3 regions of the Billgrantia desiderata genome follow, and region 2 is predicted to be linked to each of the others. Evidence: predicted binding sites of a transcription regulator. Region 2 holds the regulator's gene; each other region holds the start of a gene.
The links. Region 2 encodes LexA, which represses DNA repair genes until DNA is damaged. Its sites were predicted from a motif close to TACTGTNTANNTANACAGTA; they were not measured.

Region 1 (7,250 bases), on a different contig from region 2:
GAAGGTCAGCGTGACCCGGCGCTGCTGTACGCCGCCGTACGCCTCGTCGAGGCGGAACACGTAGTCCCACTGGTTGGCATTGAAAGGCGCTTCCAGCAGCGGGCGGCCCATCACGTCGACGACCTGGGCGCGGCTCATGCCGGGCTGGAGCTGTTGCACCATACCTTCGGTGATGTAGTTGCCCTGGGGCAGATCCCGCTTGTAAACGCAGCCGCCGACCACGGTCAGGGCGATGACGAGAGGGAGGGTTTTGATCAGCTTTTGCATTTGTGTCCGTTCTTCACTATCGTGGATTCGGTCGATCATACCCGACCCTACCTGATACTGCGAAGAGCGAACATGGCCGACCAGAACCATGAACTGCGCAAGGCAGGCCTGAAGGTCACCTTGCCCCGAGTCAAGATCCTGCAGATCCTCGAGAATGCCACGGGTCAGCATCACCTGAGCGCCGAGGATGTCTACAAGACTCTGCTGGAAGCCGGAGAGGACGTCGGTCTGGCGACCGTTTATCGCGTGCTGACCCAGTTCGAGTCGGCAGGCCTGGTGATTCGCCACAACTTCGACGGCGGTCATGCCGTGTTCGAGATCTCCCAGGAGGAGCATCACGACCACATGGTGTGCCTCGACAGCGGCGAGATCATCGAATTCTTCGACGAGACCATCGAGCGGCGTCAGCAGGAGATCGCCGAGGAGCACGGCTTCGAGCTGGTCGATCACGCACTGGTGCTCTACGTGCGCCCGCGTGGCTCCAACGCCACGCGCCAGGACGGCCTGCCGCGCAAATAGCCCGACGAAGCAGGCGCTCGAAACAGCTCGGCTGGCACGATCATGACAGCGGCCCCGGTCAGCATTGACCGGGGCCGCTGGCGTATGGGCTGAGGGCTGCCCGAGCGTCCGGCTAGTGGGCGGCGCCCTGCTGGCTGGCATCCAGCATCTCGCGCGCGTGGGCCAGGGTGCGATCGGAGAGGTTGACCCCGCCCAGCATGCGCGCCAGTTCGCTGACCCGGCCGGCCTCGTCGAGCAGCGCCATGCGGGTCAGGGTGGTGTCGCGCTTGGCCTGCTTCTCGATGTGCAGATGGTGGTGCGCCTGCGCCGCCACCTGGGGCAGGTGAGTCACGGTCATCACCTGGCCCTGCTCGCCCAGGCGGCGCAGCAGCTGGCCGACGATCTCGGCGGTGGCACCGGAGATGCCCACGTCGACCTCGTCGAACACCAGGCTGGGGATGGTCGAGTGGCGTGCGGCGACCACCTGGATCGCCAGGCTGATGCGCGACAATTCGCCGCCCGAGGCGACCTTGGCCAGCGGGCGTGGCGGCTGGCCGGGGTTGGCACTGATCAGAAAGCGCACTTCCTCCATGCCGTCGACCTGCGGGCTCTGGCGCGGCGAGACTTCCACCTCGAAGCGTGCCTTGCCCATGGCCAGGAAGGCGAGCTGCTCCTGCACCGCCTTGCCGAACCTGGCCGCCGCCTGCTGGCGGGACTCGCCAACGCTTCGTGCCTGCTCGCGCCAGCTGTCGCGCAGGCTCTCGACCTCGGCGCGCAGCGCCTCGAGATCGTGTTCGCCGCCCTCCAGGCCGTCCAGCTCGGCCTGCAGCCGGCGGTGCAGGGCGGGCAGCTCCTCGGGCATGACGTGGTGCTTGCGGGCGATGCGATGCACCTCGCCCAGGCGCGACTCGACCCAGGCCAGGCGCTCCGGGTCCAGCTCGGTGGCATCGGCGAAGCGATGCAGCTCGCGCACCGCTTCCTCGACCTGGATGCGCGCCTCGCCCAGCATGGCGAGGATCTCGGCCAGTGCGCCGCGGTCGCTGCCCGGTAGCGGATCGAGCCGATGCATCGCCTGGTTGAGCAGGGTCATTACGCCGCCTTCGTCGTTGTCGCAGCATTCGGCGGCGTGCTGTGCCTCGCGCAGCGTCTCCTCGGCGTGGGCGAGCTGCTCCTGTTCGTGCTCCAGGGTGGCGAGCTCCTCGTCGCCCAGCGCCAGCAGGTCGAGCTCCTCGACCTGATAGCGCAGCAGCTGGCGGCGCGCCTGTACCTCGTCGCCGCTCTCGCTCAGCTGCTTGAGGCGTTTGCGGGTCGCCTGCCAGCGGCGGAACGTCTCGCTGAGTGCGTTCACCGCGGCGCGGTTGCCGGCGAAGTCGTCGAGCAGGCGCAGGTGGGTCTCCTCGCGCAGCAGCAGTTGGTGGGCGTGCTGGCCGTGGATCTCGACCAGGTGCTCGCCCAGCGCCTTGAGATCGGCCACGGTGGCCGGCTGGCCGTTGATCCACGCCTTGGAGCGACCGCTCGCGGTCACTACCCGGCGCAGCAGGCAGTCGTCAGCGGGCAGCTCGCGCTCCGTGAGCCAGGCGCGGGCGGCGGGCAGCGCGGCGATGTCGAAACGCGCCGAGAGATCGGCACGCTCGCAGCCATGGCGCACGCTGGCGGCGTCGCTGCGCTCACCCAGGCACAGCCCCAGGGCGCCGAGCAGGATCGACTTGCCGGCACCGGTCTCGCCGGTGATGGCGGTCATGCCGCCGGCAAGCTCCAGATCGAGCGTATCGACGATGGCGTAATCGCGAATGGCAAGCTGAGTCAGCATGGGACCTCCCGGCGGCCGGTATCCTGGTGAGCTGGATATCCATACACGTTATTGCGTTTTTATACAGTAGTCGAGGTTCGCTCACAACACATGCGCGAAACAGTCGCCCTCGTTGATGTCCGATCACTTGAGTTTGCGGCGAGGACCCCCATATAGGCGGCAGACCTTCAAGGCATTCGCCGATTCGAAATCTTTCCGGCCTCGCTGGGCCGGTGTTGCTTCAGGAGATGCGCATGGCTAAAGAACCCCAGACCCCGCTTGACGACGAGCTGGCGCGGCGCGAGGAAGAGGCCCGGCCGGAGCCGCTGGAAGGCGAGCTGGACGAGGCGGCCGGCCTCGTGGAGGACGACGCCGCGGCGCCCGAGGAACCGACGGAGGTGAGCGACAACCCCGAGGCCGACATGCTGGCGGCCCAGGTGGAGGAACTGGAGCAGAGCCTGGCGGAGGCCAAGGACCAGGCGCTGCGTGCCGCCGCCGAAGCGCAGAACGTGCGCCGCCGCGCCGAGCAGGAGGCCGAGAAGGCGCGCAAGTTTGCCCTGGAGCGCTTCGTCAAGGAGCTGCTGCCGGTGGTCGACAGCCTCGAGAAGGCGCTGGACGCCATGGGCGAGGACGCCAGCGACGCCCATCGCGAAGGCGTGGCCATGACGCTGAAGATGCAGCACGACGTGCTGGCCAAGTTCGGCGTTGAAACGGTCGAGCCGGCCGGCGAGCCGTTCGACCCGCAGTTCCACGAAGCGATGGCCATGGTGCCGAACCCCGAGCTCGAGCCCAACAGCGTGATGGAAGTGATCCAGAAGGGCTACCTGCTCAACGGGCGCCTGGTGCGCCCGGCCATGGTAGTGGTCAGTCAGGCCGCCGGCTGAGGCCTCACGAATGAAAACGGGGGCGGGGCTTGAAAAGCCACCCGACGCCCCCAGATAGACGTCAACCGCGGCAGCTGCCGCAGCGATGGATTCAAGGCAAACGAATTTTCGAGGATTTCCTATGGGACGCATCATCGGTATTGACCTGGGGACCACCAACTCCTGTGTGGCCGTGCTCGACGGCGACAGCGCCAAGGTGATCGAGAACGCCGAAGGTGCCCGCACCACGCCCTCCATCATCGCCTATACCGATGATGGCGAGATTCTGGTGGGGCAGTCGGCCAAGCGCCAGGCGGTGACCAACCCGCAGAACACCCTGTACGCCATCAAGCGCCTGATCGGTCGTCGCTTCAAGGACGACGTGGTGCAGAAGGACATCAAGATGGTGCCCTACGGCATCGTCGAGGCCGACAACGGCGACGCCTGGGTGGAAGTGAAGGGCAAGAAGCTGGCACCGCCGCAGGTCAGCGCCGAAGTGCTGAAGAAGATGAAGAAGACCGCCGAGGACTACCTGGGCGAGACCGTTACCGAGGCGGTGATCACCGTACCGGCCTACTTCAACGACAGCCAGCGTCAGGCCACCAAGGACGCCGGTCGTATTGCCGGTCTCGAGGTCAAGCGCATCATCAACGAGCCCACCGCGGCGGCGTTGGCCTACGGCATGGACAAGGCGCGCGGCGACAAGACCATTGCCGTGTACGACCTGGGCGGCGGTACCTTCGACATCTCCATCATCGAGGTGGCCGATGTCGACGGCGAGACCCAGTTCGAGGTGCTGGCCACCAACGGCGACACCTTCCTCGGCGGTGAAGACTTCGACATGGCACTGATCAACTACCTGGTCGATCAGTTCAAGGCCGACAGCGGCATCGACCTGTCCGGCGACAACCTGGCCATGCAGCGCCTCAAGGAAGCCGCCGAGAAGGCCAAGATCGAGCTTTCCAGCGCCCAGCAGACCGACGTCAACCTGCCCTACATCACCGCCGACAACACCGGGCCCAAGCACCTCAACGTCAAGGTGACCCGGGCCAAGCTGGAGTCGCTGGTGGAGGAGCTGGTGCAGCGCTCGCTGGGGCCGTGCAAGACCGCGCTGTCCGACGCCGGCCTGTCCGCTTCCGAGATCGACGACGTGATCCTGGTCGGCGGTCAGACCCGCATGCCGCTGGTGCAGAAGAAGGTCGCCGACTTCTTCGGCAAGGAAGCGCGCAAGGACGTCAACCCCGATGAGGCCGTGGCCGTGGGTGCGGCGATCCAGGGCGGCGTGCTGGGCGGCGACGTCAAGGACGTGCTGCTGCTCGACGTCACCCCGCTGACCCTGGGTATCGAGACCCTGGGCGGCGTGATGACGCCGCTGATCGAGAAGAACACCACCATCCCGACCAAGAAGACCCAGACCTTCTCGACCGCGGATGACAACCAGACCGCCGTGACCATTCACGTGCTCCAGGGCGAGCGCAAGCAGGCTGGCCAGAACAAGTCGCTGGGTCGCTTCGACCTGGCCGACATTCCGCCGGCGCCGCGCGGCGTGCCGCAGATCGAGGTGGCCTTCGACCTCGACGCCAACGGCATCCTCAACGTCTCCGCCAAGGACAAGGCCACCGGCAAGGAGCAGTCGATCGTCATCAAGGCCTCCAGCGGCCTGACCGATGAAGAGATCGAGCAGATGGTGCGCGACGCCGAGGCTCACGCCGACGAGGACAAGAAGTTCGAGGAGCTGGTGGCCCTGCGCAACCAGGCCGACGGCATGGTCCACGCCGCGCGCAAGACCGTGCAGGAAGCCGGCGAGCATGGCACCGACGAGGAGAAGCAGGCCATCGAGGCGGCCGCCACCGAACTCGAGGAAGCGCTCAAGGGCGACGACAAGGACGACATCCAGGCCAAGCTGGACAAGCTGACCGAGCTCTCCGGTAACCTGGCGCAGAAGATGTACGCCGCCCAGGCCGAGGCTGCCCAGCAGGCCGGTGGCGAGGGCCAGGAGGCCGGCGCCAAGCAGGAAGACGACGTGGTCGACGCCGAATACGAAGAAGTCAACGACGACCAGAAGAAGCAGTAATCGCCACGGCGATGCCACGGACGACGGTAGCGCGGGGGGACGACTCCCGCGTTGCCGTTTCCGCGGATCGGGCAGCACTGCCTAGACCAGGAGGCGCATGGACCCATGTCCAAACGCGATTATTACGAGGTGCTCGGCGTCGAGCGAGGGGCCGACACCAAAGAGATCAAGAAGGCCTACCGACGGCTGGCGCAGAAGTACCATCCGGACCGCAATCCGGATGACGACAAGGCCGCCGAGAAGTTTCGCGAGGTCTCCGAGGCCTACGAGATCCTTTCCGACGGCGAGAAGCGTGCCGCCTACGACCAGTTCGGCCATGCCGGCGTAGATGGCCAGGCCGGCGGTTTCGGTGCGGGCGGCTTCGGCGGCGCGGGTGCCGGCGGCTTCAGCGACATCTTCGGCGACGTGTTCGGCGACATCTTCGGTGGCGGCGGCCGGCGCAGCCCCCATGCGCCGCAGCGCGGCAGCGACCTGCGCTACAACCTCGAACTCGACCTCGAGAGTGCGGTGGCCGGTACCACGGTGGACATCCGCGTGCCGCGTCACGTGGAGTGCAGCCGCTGCGACGGCGAGGGCGCCGAGCCTGGCTCCACCAAGGAGACCTGCCCCACCTGTAACGGCCTGGGCCAGGTGCGCATGCAGCAGGGCTTCTTCGCCGTGCAGCAGACCTGCCCCACCTGTCACGGCAGCGGCGTGCACATCAAGGTGCCGTGTCACAAGTGCCACGGCGAAGGCCGCGTGCGCGAGACCCGCACCCTGTCGGTGAAGATTCCCGCCGGGGTCGATACCGGCGACCGCATTCGTCTCAACGGCGAGGGCGAGTCCGGCATCAACGGCGGCCCGCCCGGCGATCTCTACGTGCAGGTGGCGATCAAGCCGCACCGAATCTTCCAGCGCGACGGCAAGCACCTGCAGTGCGAGGTGCCGATCAACTTCGTCGACGCTGCGCTGGGCGGCGAGCTCGAAGTGCCCACCCTGGACGGCCGGGTCAAGCTCAAGATCCCGCCCGAGACCCAGACCGGCAAGCTGTTCCGCCTGCGCGGCAAGGGCGTCAAGCCGGTACGCGGCGGTCCGCCCGGCGACCTGCTGTGCAAGGTGGTGGTGGAGACCCCGGTCAACCTCAGCGAAGACCAGAAGGCGCTGCTGCGTCAGTTCCAGGAGAGCCTGGGGGGCAGCAACAGCGCCCACCACTCGCCCAAGAAGAGCGGCTTCTTCGACGGCGTGAAGAAGTTCTTCGAGGACATGAAGCCGTAAGGCGGAAGTGCGCCACGCAAGCCCCCGAGCCCTTGCGGTGTCGGGGGCTTTTGCGTTTTCGGCGTGGACGGTTCCTTCGAACCCGGCGTTCCGCCCTGCGCTGCGCATCGGGGCTGGCGCCAACCCGCTCCGGCATCTTAGTCTGTTGGCTCAGATACGAATGGAGATCGTTGCTATGCCGATGTCGCGTGCCGAGATCGCCACCGAGTCCGGGGCGAGGGTGATGAAACGGCTGTGCAAGCACTGGGCGCACAAGCTGGAAGTGGAGCAGGGCGAGGAGCAGAGCCGCGTGGCGTTCGAGGGCGGCTCCTGCGTCATGCGCGTCGAGCCGGGCAAGCTGCTGGTGGCCATCGAGGCGCTGGACGATGAGGTGCTCGACCGCCTCGAGGGCGTGGTGGATTCCCACCTGCAGCGCATGGCGGGTGACGAGGAACTGGCCATCGTCTGGGAAAATTGAGCACCCTGCCGTCGCCCCGCCTGGCCCACCTCGGCATGCTGCTGTGGG
Region 2 (7,250 bases):
TTCAGCGCGCGCATCCGGCCGCCGGCCACCCAACGCTCGGCGTAGTGGGTCGGCAGGTAGCCGATATAACGGTCGGAGAGAATCAGAAAGGCGATACCCTCCCGGTCGGTTGCCGAGGCCGAAGCCCTGAGCGGTTCATGCAGCGCCTTGACTTCCGGCGTCTGGGCGTAGGCCGGCACCACCGCGTCGCACTCGCCGAGATGCTGCTCGGTCACCTCATCCACCTCGAACAGAGGATGGCCCGAGGCGCAGTACAGCTGCGAGGTTTCTGCATAGAGCAAGAGGTAGTGCAAGCCGGGAAGAGTCTTCAGCGCCGGTATCACACCGGTATGCAGGCGACCGTCGAGCACCGCCAGCTCGATCTCGTTGGGCGGAATCATCCGAATGTTGATGCGCACTTCCGGCCCACGCTCCTTGAGTGCGCTCAGAGCGTTGGTGATATGCATCTGCGGCATGGTCACCAGATTGTCGGTAATACCGATGTTCAGCTCGCCCTTGAGCCAGGCATGCAGGCCGTTGACCCGGGTGCGGAACCCTTCCACGGCGGCCAGCAGTTGCAGGGTCGCCTGGTAGACTTCCGCGCCGTCGTCGGTCAGCGCGAAACCGCTGCGACCGCGCTGACACAGGCGTAGCCCGAGGCGCGTCTCGAGATCGTTCATTGCCATGCTGATGGCAGCACGGCTGATGTTCAGCTCCACCTCGGCAGCGGAGAAACCGCCGCACTCGACCACCTTGCGATAGATCTTCAGCAGGCGTAGATCGGCATCGCCGGGCTGGGCCGAAAGGGCTTCCTTACGGCGCGACATGGCCTGATCCCTCGTTCAAGACTCTCGGCTACGAGGATATGCCCACTCATGCATAAAGTTAAGCCATGGCTTACGTGAACTTAAAAATATCTGGATTTAACTTATCTTCATCTCGACCTAGCCTGCAACTGAAAGGCCGACGACCACGGCCATGCCAACAGAGGTGCTCAGATGTCAGTTCATCAATCGCTGCACGGCGGCCTGAGCCAGGAGCAACTGGACGCCTACTGGATGCCCTATACCGGCAATCGCCAGTTCAAGCGCGATCCACGCATCATCGTGGGCGCCGAGGGCAGCTACTTCACCGACGCCGACGGCCGGCGCATTTTCGACGGCCTCTCGGGACTGTGGACCTGCGGTGCCGGCCACTGCCGCCCGGAGATCACCGAGGCCGTGACGCGCCAGCTCCAGCAGCTGGATTATTCACCGGCGTTCCAGTTCGGCCATCCCAAGGCCTTCGAGCTGGCCCACCGGATTCGCGGACTGATGCCCCAGGGGCTCGATCACGTGTTCTACACCGGCTCCGGCTCGGAGAGTGCCGACACGGCGCTGAAGATCGCCCGCGCCTACTGGCGCAAGAAGGGCAAGCCGACCAAGACCAAGCTGATCGGCCGCGCCAAGGGCTATCACGGGGTCAACTTCGGCGGCATCAGTCTGGGCGGCATCGGCGCCAACCGTGTGCTGTTCGGCCAGGGTATCGACGCCGACCACCTGCCCCATACCCTGCTTGCCGAGAACGCCTTCACCAAGGGCATGCCCGAGCGCGGCGCCGAGAAGGCCGAGGAACTGCTGGAGCTGATCGCCTTGCACGACGCCTCGAACATCGCCGCGGTGATCGTCGAGCCGCTGGCCGGCTCGGCCGGGGTGATTCCGCCGCCCAAGGGCTACCTGCAGCGGCTGCGCGAGATATGCGATCAGCACGACATCCTGCTGATCTTCGACGAGGTCATCACCGGCTTCGGCCGCATGGGTTCCATGACCGGCGCCGAGGAGTTCGGCGTGGTGCCGGATATCCTCAACGTGGCCAAGCAGTTGACCAATGGCGCGGTGCCCATGGGCGCGGTGATCGTGCAGGGCGAGATCTATCACACCTTCATGGAGCACGGCGGCCCGGACTACATGCTCGAACTGCCCCACGGCTACACCTACTCCGGCCACCCGGTGGCCTGTGCCGCGGCGCTGGCCGCACTCGACGTGCTCGAGAACGACCGCCTGATCCAACGCGTGCGCGAGATGAGCCCGGTCTTCGAGGAGGCCCTGCATGGGCTCAAGGGTACCCGCTATATCAGCGACATCCGCAACTACGGCCTTGCCGGGGCGCTGCAGATCGAGCCCTATCCCGGCGAGCCGGCCCGCCGCCCCTTCGAGATCGCCATGAAGTGCTGGAACAAGGGCTTCTACGTGCGCTACGGCGGCGACACCATCCAGCTCGGCCTGCCCTTCATCGTCGAGCGCGACGAGATCGACCGCCTGGTCAACGCGCTGGGCGAGGCCATCGGCGAACTGGACTGAACGCCGCGTTGAGCGAAAAGCAAAGCAACGAGCCAGGCGTTAACCGCCTGGCTCGTTCAGTCGTAGCAACCCATTCCGTTAGTGCAAGGCTGCACGAATCGAGAGCTCTTAGAGACCTTTGGGCGCAAAGATCCCCGGCGCATTGCGCCAATAGCCCTTGTAATCCATGCCGAAGCCGAATACGTAGCGATCGACCACTTCGAGGCTGCAGTAGTCGGCCTTGAGGCCCGGCACTGCCTTGCGGTCGTGACGCTTGTCCACCAGTACGGCGGTGGAGATGCTCGCCGCGCCGGCCTCCTGGCAATAGTCGAGAATGGCGGCCAGGGTCGCGCCCTCGTCGAGGATGTCGTCGACGATCACCACATGGCGGCCGGCCATGGGGATCTCCGGCGACACTCGCCAGAACAGCTCGCCGCCGCGAATGCCGCCGCGGTAGCGGGTGGCATGCAGGTAGTCGACTTCCAGCGGGAAGCCAAGCCGAGTGAGCAGGTGCCCCGTGGTGATCAGGCCACCGTTCATCACGCAGTAGAAGACCGGCAGCTTGTCGCCCAGATCGGCCGTGATCTGCTCGGCCATGCGATCCAGCGCGCGCTCGACCTCCTCATGGCTGATCAGACAGTCGGCGTTGTCCATGACGTCGCGCATGGTGGCCAGGGATTGATGAAAGTCGGCTTCGAGTTTGGGCATGTATGACTCATTTCAACGCAGGTAAACGGGAAGAGAAGACTTACAGCGAGGCCATGGCCTCGAGACGGGCATGCACCCGGCGCCAGCGACCCAGCGCTTCCAATGCATCGATGTCGGGACGTGCACGACCGTAGCGCAGCCGCGAGCCCAGCCGTACGCTGCGTCCCTGGCAGGCATCCAGCGCTTCGAGCGCGGCGGCGCGGTCGTTGCAGACCAGCACCATGTCGCAGCCGGCGTCCAGCGCAGCCAAGGCGCGCTCGCCAGGCGAGCCGGCAAAACCGGCGCCTGCCATGCCGAGGTCGTCGGAGAAGATGGTGCCCTTGAAGCCCAGCGACTCGCGCAGCAGACCCAGCCAGCTCGCCGAAAAGCCCGCCGGGCGCGCATCGAAAGCGGAGTAGACGACGTGCGCCGGCATCACACCGTCGAGTCGTCCAGCCAGTTCGGCGAAGGGAATCAGATCGTGTTGACGCAGCTGTTCCAGCGGACGGTCGTCGACGGGCAGCTCCAGGTGGGAATCGGCCGCCACGCTGCCGTGGCCGGGAAAATGCTTGCCCACCGCTGCCATGCCGGCTTCGTGCAGGCCGCCAATGAAGGCCCCCGCCATGGCCGCCACGGCATGGGGGTCGGAAGAGAAGCTGCGATCGCCAATCACTGTGGAGATGCCGCTATCGACATCGAGTACCGGGGCGAAGCTGAGGTCGAGTCCGCAGGCGGCCATCTCCATGCCCAGCAGCCAGCCGGCATCGAGACACAGGCGCAGCGTCACCTCGGGGTTCGCCGCGTAGTCACGACCGATCTTGCCCATGGCGGGCAGACGCGTCACGCCGTCACGCAGGCGCTGAACGCGCCCCCCTTCCTGATCGATGGCCAGCAGCAGTCCGGGGCGTACGCTGCGAATGGCATTGCACAGCTCGCGCACCTGTCGCGCATGTTCGACGTTGCGCGCGAACAGAATGACACCACCGACCTCCTGGCGCATGAGTAGTTCGCGCTCTTCGCTACGCAGCTCGGTCCCTTCCAGGTCGAGCATCACCGGACCTAGGGTCTGGGTCATGAGCGGAGTCCTTTGGCCATGAAAGGGAGCTGATTCTAGACGAAAGCCGTGCCTGGCGACAGCCACCCCCTAGCACGATCCGGCGCAGCTCGATCCGCGCTCTATTCGTGGAGCCAGACCGGCGTTCCCGGCGGCGCCAGCGCGAAGACCTCGAGCAGATCCGCATCGCGCATGCGGATGCAGCCGTGCGAACGCGGCACCCCCATCGGCTGATCGGGCGGCGTACCATGCAGGTAAATGTAGCGTCTTTGGGAGTCGACGGCGCCCCCGCGGTTGAACCCCCGCTCGAGCCCGCACAGCCAGAGGATTCGCGTCAGTATCCAATCGCGCTCCGGATGGGCCTCGGCCAGCGATTGACTGAACGTCTCACCGGTATGGCGTCGTCCGCGAAACACGCTACCGGGCGGCAAGCCGTCGCCGATGGCGGCCCGCACGTAATGCCAGCCGAGCGGCGTACGGCCGCTGCCTTCACGTTGGCCGGTGCCGGCAAGTCCGGTGGAGACGGACCACTCCCCCTGCCGTTGCTCACCCTGCCAGTGCACGAGACACTGGCGGCCGATGTCGACCTCGAGCCACGCCCCTTCACTGGGTGGCAACGCATCGAGCCTCGGCGTTCGCATCTCAGCTCGCCTTGGCCGGCTGCACGGCGGGCGGCGGCGGCAGAGGCGCATTCATGGCAGCCACCACGACCGGCCGCAGGCGGCGGATCAGGTCGCGTACCGACACGTGCTCGTGGTAGTCCTTCTCGGCAATGTCTCGCAGTGCGTCGAGACCGGAGAGCGTGAAGATCACCGTGCCCAGCACGAAGTGCAGGCGCCAGAAGCGTTCGGCATCGGGCAGTTCGGGCGTGGCGCGACGCACCAGGTCGGTGAAACGGGTGAAGACGCTGCCGTACTCCTCCTGGATGTACCGCCGCAGATGCCCCTGGGCCTGGCTGTAGGCCAACCCCAGCAGCTTCATGAATACCTTGAGGCTATGTTTTTCCGCCGGCACCTCGAGTACGGTACGCGCCATGGTCTCGAGCAGCTCTTCCAACGGGATGACGCCCCCGGCATGTTGCGCCTCGAGTTCATCGAGGGCGTGATGGAAACGCACCGTGAAAGGATCGAGATAGCGGGAGAATACCGCCTGAATCAGCGCCTTCTTGGAGCCGAAGTGATAGTTCACCGCCGCCAGATTGACGCGCGCCTTGCTGGTAATGGTGCGCAGTGAGGTCTCGGCAAAGCCGCGTTCGGCAAAAAGCACCTCGGCGGTATCGAGAATGCGCGTGACGGTATCGGTCTGGGCCATGATCAATTTCCGCTGGAAACGCCTGTTTTAAACATTACAAAAGTCTACGTCATTCGCTGCCTTCACACAATGCATAGCGTTGCCTCAGCGTTTTAAACGGCACTGTGAAACGCTGCCTAATGAACTTCACTTTTACTGGATAGACTTCCATGCTGTATACTTGCACAATAGAGCAAGACAGCCATCGGAGTTCGCCATGAGCCGCCCTCTCACCTCGCGCCAGCAGAACGTGTACGACTTCATCGTCAAGACCATGCAAGAGCTCGGCTACCCCCCCACTCGGGCCGAGATCGCCCGGGCCCTGGGTTTCCGCTCGCCGAATGCCGCCGAAGAGCACCTGCGTGCGCTGGAGCGCAAGGGCGTGATCCGGGTGATACGCGGCACTTCGCGCGGCATACGCCTGCCGGCTCAGGAGAACGATACCGCCGCTCTGGAGCCCAGCAGCGAGGGATTGCCGGTGATCGGTGAGGTCGCCGCCGGCAGCCCGATCCTCGCCGCCGAGCATATCGACCGCTACTGCCCGCTGCCGCCGGACTACTTCACGCCCCGCGCCGACTACCTGCTCAAGGTTCGCGGCCTGTCGATGAAGGATATCGGCATCCTCGAAGGCGACCTGCTGGCGGTCCATCGCACCGAGCGTGTGCGCGACGGCCAGATCGTGGTGGCACGCCTCGAAGACGAGGTGACAGTCAAGCGCTTTCATCGCCAGGGGCACCGCGTCGTGCTGGAAGCGGAGAATCCCGAGTTCGCTCCCATCGAGGTCGACCTGCGCCATCAGGAACTCGAGATCGAGGGGATTGGGGTGGGGGTCATACGCGGCGGCAACGGCCAAGCCTTGGGTTGATCGCTTCCTGAACTCGACCATACGGCGTTGGAGCTCTCCTCGGAATGCTCATTGACTACAACAGTCAACTCCGCTTCCTCGTCGAGCTCCGCCTAGTCTGGTCATCGCTCAGAAAGCGCTCCAGCTGAGCGGAACGACACTGATGAGTCGCAAGATTCTGCATGCCGACTGCGACTGCTTCTATGCCGCAGTGGAGATGCGCGACAACCCGGCGCTGCGTGAGGTGCCGCTGGCCATCGGCGGCAGCGCCGAGGGTCGCGGGGTGATCGCCACCTGCAACTATCCGGCGCGGGCCTATGGCATCCGCTCTGCCATGCCGACTGCCAGGGCTCTGCGCCTGTGCCCCCACCTGACCCTGCTCAAGGGTGACTTCGATCGCTACCGCGAAGCCTCGCAGCAGCTGCTGGCCATCTTCCACGAGCTGACTCCGCTGGTGGAACCGCTCTCGCTGGACGAGGCCTTCCTTGATGTTACCGACGTCACCCGCTTTTCTGGCAGCGCCACCTGGATGGCGCGCTGGTTGAAGGAGGAGTGCTTCAAACGCGTCGGGATCACCGTCTCGGTGGGCGCGGCCCCAGCGAAATTTCTGGCCAAGATCGCCAGCGACTGGGAGAAGCCGGACGGCCTCACCGTCATCGCCCCGGACCAGGTAGACGAGTTCCTGCGCCAGTTGCCCGTGACCAAGCTGCACGGGGTCGGCCCGGCCACGGCCAAGCGTCTCGAGACGCTCGAGATCGTCACCTGCGAAGATCTGCAGCAGGTTCCGCTGGAACGCCTGCTGCAGGAGTTCGGCAAGTTCGGTCGCCGACTGTTCGAACTGTCGCGGGGCATCGACGAGCGGCCGGTGCGTATCGAGCGCGAGCGCAAGTCGGTGAGCGTGGAGACCACCTTTGCCAGCGATCTGCCCGATCTGGCCCAGTGCTACGAACAGTTGATCCCGCTCTGCGAGCGGCTGGAGGCGCGTCTGGCTCGCCACGGCCACCCGCCCGTGTCGGGCGCCTTCGTGAAGGTACGCTTCGACGACTTTTCTTTGACCACGCTGGACTCCCGCGGCGCT
Region 3 (7,250 bases), on a different contig from region 2:
GCCAAGCAGCTACGCCCCACTTACGCCAGCGAGACCGATGCCCTGGATGCAGCCCGCGCCGAGTGGCGCCGCATTCAGCGTGGCCTGGCCGAGTTCGAGCTGACACTCGCCCACGGCCGTGCCGACGTGCTGCCGGAATCTCCGCTCCAGGTCAGCGGCTTCAAGCCCGAGATCGATGCCACTCCCTGGCTCGTCACCGAGGTGGAACACACCCTCGACGACAACGGCTATGGCACCCGGGCAAGGTGCGAGGTTCTCGGCGCCGAGCGCGATCAGGAGCAGGAATAAGCGAAGCCCCGACCATCCCTGGCCGGGGCTTCGCAGGTGCGCCTCTGTTCATCCCTGGCGATCGCGGCGAATCGATCGCATCACGAGACGTCTCTGTAACCTACCAATCGCTCGGTAGCCGTGGAATGAGAGATTGACGCGACGTCTTGTAAGATATCTGCCATTCACACCGCATACCGACGCGCCTGGCTGACCACCACACCGCGCAGGTCCGATACCCGCGCGATCACCGAGTGCCGTGGCCCCGCCGTCGGCATCAGCCGGTAGGCGCCGCCTATCCGGTGGGTACGAAATAGCCGCTGCTCCCCGTCCAGTTCCGCCACCACCAGGTCGGCATGCCCCACCGGCCGGGACTCATCCACTACCAGCACATCGCCCTCGATGATCGGGCCATCCACGCCTGCCTCCGAACTCACCTCGACCAGGTAGCAGCCAGCTTTGAACTGCTTCAGGTTGAGCCCCTCCATAGCCGGATGAATGCCCGCCCGCAGCGGACCCAGATAGTTCACACGCATGCCCCTGCCTCGCCTCACATTTTTCTCATCTGACCGTCGAGCCGCTAAGTTCCATTAGCGTTTGCCTGTTGCCTGAAACCGGCGATGTCGAGAATACTGTAAAAAACTACAGCAGTACAAAGGGACTCACTATGACACTGGCAAACCTCATCGCGGCTCATCCCGAGCCGCCATCGCTTGCGCTTCCCTACCCACTGGCCCTGGGCCGAGCAGGCCTCAGCGGCTTCCCCAGCCCGGCGCAGGACTACGAAGGCCGCACGCTCGATCTCAACGAACGTCTGGTCAAACGACCCTCGGCGACGTTCTTCATGAGCGTGACCGGCGACAGCATGGAGCGCCTGGGCATCTACGAAGGCGACCTGCTGTTGGTCGATCGCTCACTCGAGCCCCGCCCCGGCCACATCCTGGTCGCAATGGTTGACGGCGAAATCACCATCAAGCGCTACGAGCTGAAGGGCAACGTGCCGTTCCTTTGCTCAGGTAACCCCCGCTACGCCCCCATCCCGCTCGTTGATATCGAGTGCCAGGTCTGGGGCGTGGTGCGCTCGGTGATTCACGAGTACCCGGTATGAGCATGATCGGTCTGGTCGACTGCAACTCGTTCTACGTCAGCTGCGAGCGCGTATTTCAACCGCGGCTGCGAGGCCTCCCGGTGGGTGTGATGTCGAACAACGACGGCTGCGTGATAGCGCTCTCCAACGAGCTAAAGGCACTTGGCATAAACATGGGCACGCCGGCGTTCGAGATTCAGCACCTGGTGCGTCAGGGGCGCATTCATCTCCTTTCGAGCAACTACGAACTCTATGGCGACATGAGCCAGCGAGTGCAGTCCGTGCTCGAGGAGTTCGCCCCCGCCGTTGAGCCCTACTCCATCGACGAGATGTTCGTGAGATTCGATGGCTTCGCCCATGAGCAGCTGCTCGAGCACGCCCGGCAGCTGCATCACAAGGTGCGTCAATTCACCGGCATACCGGTCTGCGTAGGTGTTGCGCCGACGCGTACCCTAGCCTTATCCGTAGAAAAGCAAACCTGGCTGGAAGCTCGATCAAGTCTGTTTCCTGACTTGTGCAAGTAGTGATATTCAATAGAGTATCCTGTCCTGGCCGTTCACCCGGCACAGCAGGACAACTGCGTCACGTCCTTGGGGAAAGTCTGAGCGCAGAGATTGAGCCACTCCACCATGGTCAGGTAGGGAAACAGTGATCTTGCTCAGTCGCGGTCAGTCACCATTGAACTCACGGAAGACCTCCGGTATCTCCTGCCCCCCAAACTGCCGAGAGGACGTCATGGACATCTCGACTTCCCGGGAGGTCGAGATGTTGACGACGGCCGGCGCGGCCTTGTCGACCAGCTCCGTGAAGTCTGGCAGTCGTGGCTCGGCGAGGGCTGGCGTCACCATCAATAGTAAAGCTAGGCTCATCAGCCAGGCGTGCGAGTGCGGCTTGGGTATCAAAATGGGCTCCTTCCGGGGCATGGAACATGGTAACCGTGTTTGGTACGGCGCCCACTACGCAAAGTTCCATACGCCTAGCCCCGGCTCGGTCTTCATTAGAATTCGGGCTTGAATCTTGAGTTGCTATAGGTTTTATACTGCTGGGTCATCAGGTGACACTAGGATGACGCATGGGACATCATCACGATCATCCCCATCTTGACCCCACCTCTGGTGACCGTCGGATGAGCATCGCCATCTGGGCCAACGGGATATTGACTGTTGCTCAGATCGTTGGGGGTATCCTGGCGGGAAGCCTCGCGCTGATCGCGGATGCGCTGCATAACTTTCCGACATGGCTGCCCTTATCATTGCATTTGCTGCCCGCAAGATCGCGAGACGGCCGCCAGACTCTCAGATGACGTTCGGCTATGGGCGAATCGAGATTGTCGCAGCGCTGATCAACTACACGACCCTCATTCTCGTTGGGTTTTATCTAATTTATGAAGGCGTGATGCGCATGATCGACCCGCCAGAGATTCAGGGCTGGATAGTCGTCATCATCGGCATTGTCGCTCTTCTTGTCGATGCGCTAACGGCCTTGCTCACCTGGTCGATGCAAAAACATAGCGTCAACATTCGGGCTCTCTTCCTGCACAACCTGTCTGATGCGTTTGCGTCCATCGCTGTGATCATTGGCGGCTCGCTGATTCTGCTATACGACATGCGCTGGGTAGACCCCGCGATTACGATCAGTATTGCACTCTATATTCTCTATCTTGCCTTTACGGAGATAGGTGGCCCCATCCGGACACTGATGCTGAGCTCGCCACCCGATGTCGATGGTCAATCAGTCATTGATGCCCTGCGTAGCGTCGAAGGGGTTGAGGATGTGCATCATGTTCACCTATGGCAAATGCAGGAGAATACCGCCGCACTTGACTGCCACGTGGTGACGACGGAAGAAGGCTGGCAGCAGCTCGAGGCGATCAAGGCGGATATCAAAGCACGCTTTGACATTGGCCACTCCAGCTTGGAATTCGAGCATATTGATCATGCGCATCAGGGAGCCAATCTTTATGGGCATGGATAACACGCCACTATTCGCCGACTTGGGCACCCATCAGCGGTTGAGATCCACTCAGCAGTCCTCTCGTCGTGCTTTTCGCTTAACCATTTGAATTGGAGAAGTAAATGTACAAAAAAGCGACTTTTATCCTGGCCGGTGCGTTGATGCTGATCGCCATCATCGTGATCGTATCGAGACCCTCGCTGTTGGGCATGGGCGCCGAGGCGGCCAACCAGGATGGAGCTCAGGTCGAAAACTCTCTGGTGCGCTCACACTCGCCTATTCTGGGGCCGGAAGAAGCACCGGTGACCATCGTGGAGTTCTTCGACCCGGCCTGTGAGGCCTGCCGTGCCTTCTACCCGCTGACCAAGCGCATCCTGGAAGAGTACCCCGACCAGGTGCGGCTGGTGGTGCGCTACACGCCCTTCCACGGAGAAGTGTCCGAAACCGCCATTCGCGTGCTGGAAGTCGCCAGGCACCAGGACGTCTTCCAGCCGGTGCTGGAGGCGTTGCTGGCCCGCCAGAGCCAGTGGGCGGCTCATGGCAGCTTCGATGAAGCTGCTATTCTGGATATCGCCAGCCAGGCCGGTCTAGATAGAGCTGCAGCAGAGGAACAACTTGATTCACCCGAGGTACAAGCGGTCTTCGACCAGGACAAGGCTGACGTCAAGGCCAATCAGATCCGCCAGACGCCGACCTTTTTCGTCAATGGCGAGCTGGTGGACCCCTTCGGCATGCAGGAGCTGGTCGACGCCGTCAATCGTGAGGTGACCGAGGCCTCTGGCGAGGACGATGCGTCATGACGCGACGCTGGATGCTGGTAGGGTTGATGGGGCTGGGCCCTCTGCTGGCCGAAGCCCATTGGCAAGACAATGCCTCGCTATCACCGAGCGAGCCGACATCGGCCAGGGCACAAGCTATCCCGCAGGAGGGATCATCACCCTCGGCTGTTCAGCCGCCCGAGCGCGTCGCCCAAGAGCTAACCGTGGCACCAGGGGATACCCTGAATGCATTGCTGCAGCAGCTTGGCGCGGATTCCGACACGCGCACCCAAGCGTCGAAATCGCTGGCGGAGAGGTTCGACCCGAGACGCTTGCGGCCTGGAGACCGTCTCACTTTCACCTCTCTGACGACCGGACAGCCGGTGTCGGTGACCATCGAGCGTGATTCGGGTATTCAATACGTCGTCACGCTTGGGGAGCGGCCGTCGACGCGGATTGTCCCGCCTCGTCTCGACACCCTGACTCTGGGCCGTGAAGTGGACGTCGAAACGTCACTCTATGCCGCCTTGGCGGCAGAGGGGATACCCACGCGTTTCGCCGTGGACCTCGAGGTGCTGTTAGGCGGACTCATGGACACAGCCCGAGATATTTCGGGCGCGGAGCGCCTGCAGTTACTGTGGGAAGAGGATCGCCGAGAGGATGGCACGCGAGTTGGGCCTCCCCGTCTGACCTATATGGGGTTGGCTGACCAGTCGGCACGACTGGAGATGGTATGGCCAGCGGACCAGAGAGCCACCGTGATGCTCTACAAGGACGGTAGCCTTGTGGAGACGAAGCGGTTCCCGGTGGTCGGCGCACGCCTGACGTCCGCCTTCGGCAATCGACGCCATCCCGTATACGGGGGGGTACGTCGTCATGACGGCGTCGACCTTGCCGCGCCTCGCGGCACCCCGGTCATGGCGACGGCGCCGGGGCGGGTCTCCTTCATCGGTCGCCGTGGAGGTTATGGTCGTGTCGTGGAGGTAGAGCACGAGATGGGCACCCTCAGCCGCTATACGCATCTCAGCCGCTTCGCCTCCGGTCTGTCGGTCGGGGACGTCATCAATGCCGGCGACACGCTGGGGGAAGTCGGGGCCTCCGGACTCACCACGGGTCCCAACCTGCACTACGAAGTGAGAGTGGGTGACCGACCTGTCGATCCTCTGGAGGAGGGGCAGCGCATCATTCTGGGGGAGTCACCGGCACCCCAGGATTATCGAAGCGTGCTCTTCGAGGCTCGTGGTCGTCTGCAAAAAGCCATCGGTACGTCCGGTCTGGTCGCCTTGGATAATCGATAGGCCGACAGGCAGGCTTGTTGTATGACACGCATCGGTGGCCATGTAATGGCTATTGTCGTGTGACACAACATTCCCTGCAGTACCAATCCTCCAGAAGGGAAGGGTCTATGGAAGGTGTCTCTCCGGTCACACTGGGGTTCCTGGGTAGTCTTGCCGCCGGTTCGATGACCGCCATCGGAGCGCTACCTGTCCTGATCAGCAAGGCGCCCGATCGTGCCGTTCGCGACCTGGCACTCGGATTCGCCGCCGGTGTCATGCTGGCGGCGTCCTTCTTTTCACTGATCATTCCCTCCCTGGAAGCCTCTGGACTGCGCTATGGCGGTAGCGTCTTGCCTGCCGCCATTGCCTGCGCGTCGATACTGATGGGGATCGGACTGGTCGCCCTGCTGAATGAGCGACTCCCCCACGAACATTTCGAACAGGGGCGTGAAGGGCCGGAGGCTGCATCGCTGCGCCGAATCTGGTTATTCATCTTCGCCATCACGATCCACAACCTGCCAGAGGGTCTGGCGGTGGGTGTGGCCTTCGGAGCAGGGGGAAGCGAAGGGGGACTTCCCCTTGCTATCGGTATCGGCCTGCAGAATGCGCCGGAAGGCCTGGCGGTGGCAGTGGCATTGCTGGGTGAGGGGTATTCACGCTGGCGATCCTGGACCATTGCCTCCCTCACCGGGCTGGTCGAGCCGTTGGGTGGCCTGCTGGGAGCGGGAGTCGTCAGCATGTCGCAAGTGCTGCTCCCCTGGGGGCTGGCCTTCGCCGCCGGCGCCATGCTCTATGTCATCAGCCATGAGATCATTCCCGAGACCCACCGAAGCGGCCACCAGAACAAGGCGACGCTGGGGCTCTCGGTGGGATTGGTACTCATGCTGTTCCTGGATGTCTCGCTGGGCTAGCATGCCGACCCGTCCAGGCGCCTACCCCAGATCGTGAGCGCCTCCGTGGGCCTGGTCGCTGATACAAAGCTGATGATCGCCCAACACTTCAATGATCCGGCAGCTTTCGACCTTCCCCCCGGCACACTGGCTCACCATCCGTCTGAGCTCGTCACGCAGAGCGGAGAGCCGCTGCAGCCGCGCCTCGATCTCCTCCAGGTGGTGCTTGGCAATGGCGTCGACCTCCTGACACGGCATGTCGGGTTGGTCTGACATGGCCAGCAGTTCACGCACCGCATCCACCGAGAAGCCGAAGTCCCGGGCATGGCGAATGAAGGTCAACCGCCTGACAGCCTCCTCGCCGTAGCGTCGCTGCCCACCCACGGTGCGCGACGCATCGCCCACCAACCCGATGCGCTCATAGTAGCGCACCGTTTCAGGCTTGCAGCCGGCGCGCCGTGCCAGCTCGCCGATGCCGATGGCAGGGCTAATCTCCGGCATCCTGATGTTCCTCCCGTATGGCTTGAATCTATAGTTGCTATAAGGTTTATACTGCAAAGGATAACGCATCGCCAGGAGTGTCACCATGAAGAATTCAGCACCCATAGCCACGGCCACAGCCTCGACGCTACGGGTGGAAGGCATGGACTGTGGTGGGTGCGAGCGCAAGGTCGAAGCTGCGCTGGGCCGCCTGGAGGGCATCGAGGAGGTGTCGGCCAGCTCGGTCACCGGATCGGTGACGATTCACCCTCAGCAGAGCACGAGGTCCTCTCATGAGGCGATCGAGCGGACCCTTAACGAGCTCGGTTACCGCCTTGCCGGCGAGGATGAGGGAGGTAAGTCGGATGCCTCCCCAGCCTCTTGGTGGCAGACCGCCAAGGGACGCCTGGTAATCGTCACCGGGGGCCTGCTGACTCTGGCCTTCGTTCTCCGCCTGACCTGGCCGGCCCTGGGCAACTGGCCCTTCGTCGCCGCCACCCTGGTGGGGCTGGTGCCCATCGCACAGAGTGCCTGGGGC

Region 1: a site for LexA is predicted at 2,625-2,644, ahead of recN (DNA repair protein RecN). Genes of this name have one in related genera too.
Region 3: a site for LexA is predicted at 898-917, ahead of C4S71_RS20790 (LexA family protein). Genes of this name have one in related genera too.

What each region holds. Positions count from the first base shown of each region.
Region 1 covers NZ_FNVC01000027.1:49,924-57,173, reverse strand. Annotated here, with positions in the region: gene C4S71_RS19255 (outer membrane protein assembly factor BamE) at 1-267, opposite strand, end outside; gene fur (ferric iron uptake transcriptional regulator) at 340-786, shown strand; gene recN (DNA repair protein RecN) at 899-2,575, opposite strand; gene grpE (nucleotide exchange factor GrpE) at 2,809-3,438, shown strand; gene dnaK (molecular chaperone DnaK) at 3,560-5,491, shown strand; gene dnaJ (molecular chaperone DnaJ) at 5,597-6,745, shown strand; gene C4S71_RS19225 (DUF2218 domain-containing protein) at 6,921-7,202, shown strand; gene C4S71_RS19220 (DMT family transporter) at 7,199-7,250, shown strand, end outside.
Region 2 covers NZ_FNVC01000001.1:65,085-72,334, reverse strand. Annotated here, with positions in the region: gene C4S71_RS00390 (LysR family transcriptional regulator) at 1-806, opposite strand, end outside; gene aptA (omega-aminotransferase AptA) at 978-2,318, shown strand; gene C4S71_RS00380 (hypoxanthine-guanine phosphoribosyltransferase) at 2,427-3,005, opposite strand; gene nagZ (beta-N-acetylhexosaminidase) at 3,046-4,059, opposite strand; gene C4S71_RS00370 (L,D-transpeptidase) at 4,161-4,679, opposite strand; gene C4S71_RS00365 (TetR/AcrR family transcriptional regulator) at 4,681-5,349, opposite strand; gene lexA (transcriptional repressor LexA) at 5,546-6,193, shown strand; gene dinB (DNA polymerase IV) at 6,336-7,250, shown strand, end outside.
Region 3 covers NZ_FNVC01000033.1:26,037-33,286, forward strand. Annotated here, with positions in the region: gene C4S71_RS20780 (contractile injection system protein, VgrG/Pvc8 family) at 1-288, shown strand, start outside; gene C4S71_RS20785 (S24 family peptidase) at 453-803, opposite strand; gene C4S71_RS20790 (LexA family protein) at 935-1,375, shown strand; partial or broken gene C4S71_RS20795 (Y-family DNA polymerase) at 1,378-1,812, shown strand; gene C4S71_RS20800 (S1C family serine protease) at 2,023-2,256, opposite strand; partial or broken gene C4S71_RS20805 (cation diffusion facilitator family transporter) at 2,481-3,328, shown strand; gene C4S71_RS20810 (DsbA family protein) at 3,430-4,107, shown strand; gene C4S71_RS22650 (M23 family metallopeptidase) at 4,104-5,363, shown strand; gene C4S71_RS20820 (ZIP family metal transporter) at 5,471-6,253, shown strand; gene C4S71_RS20825 (MerR family transcriptional regulator) at 6,275-6,733, opposite strand; gene C4S71_RS20830 (heavy metal translocating P-type ATPase) at 6,819-7,250, shown strand, end outside.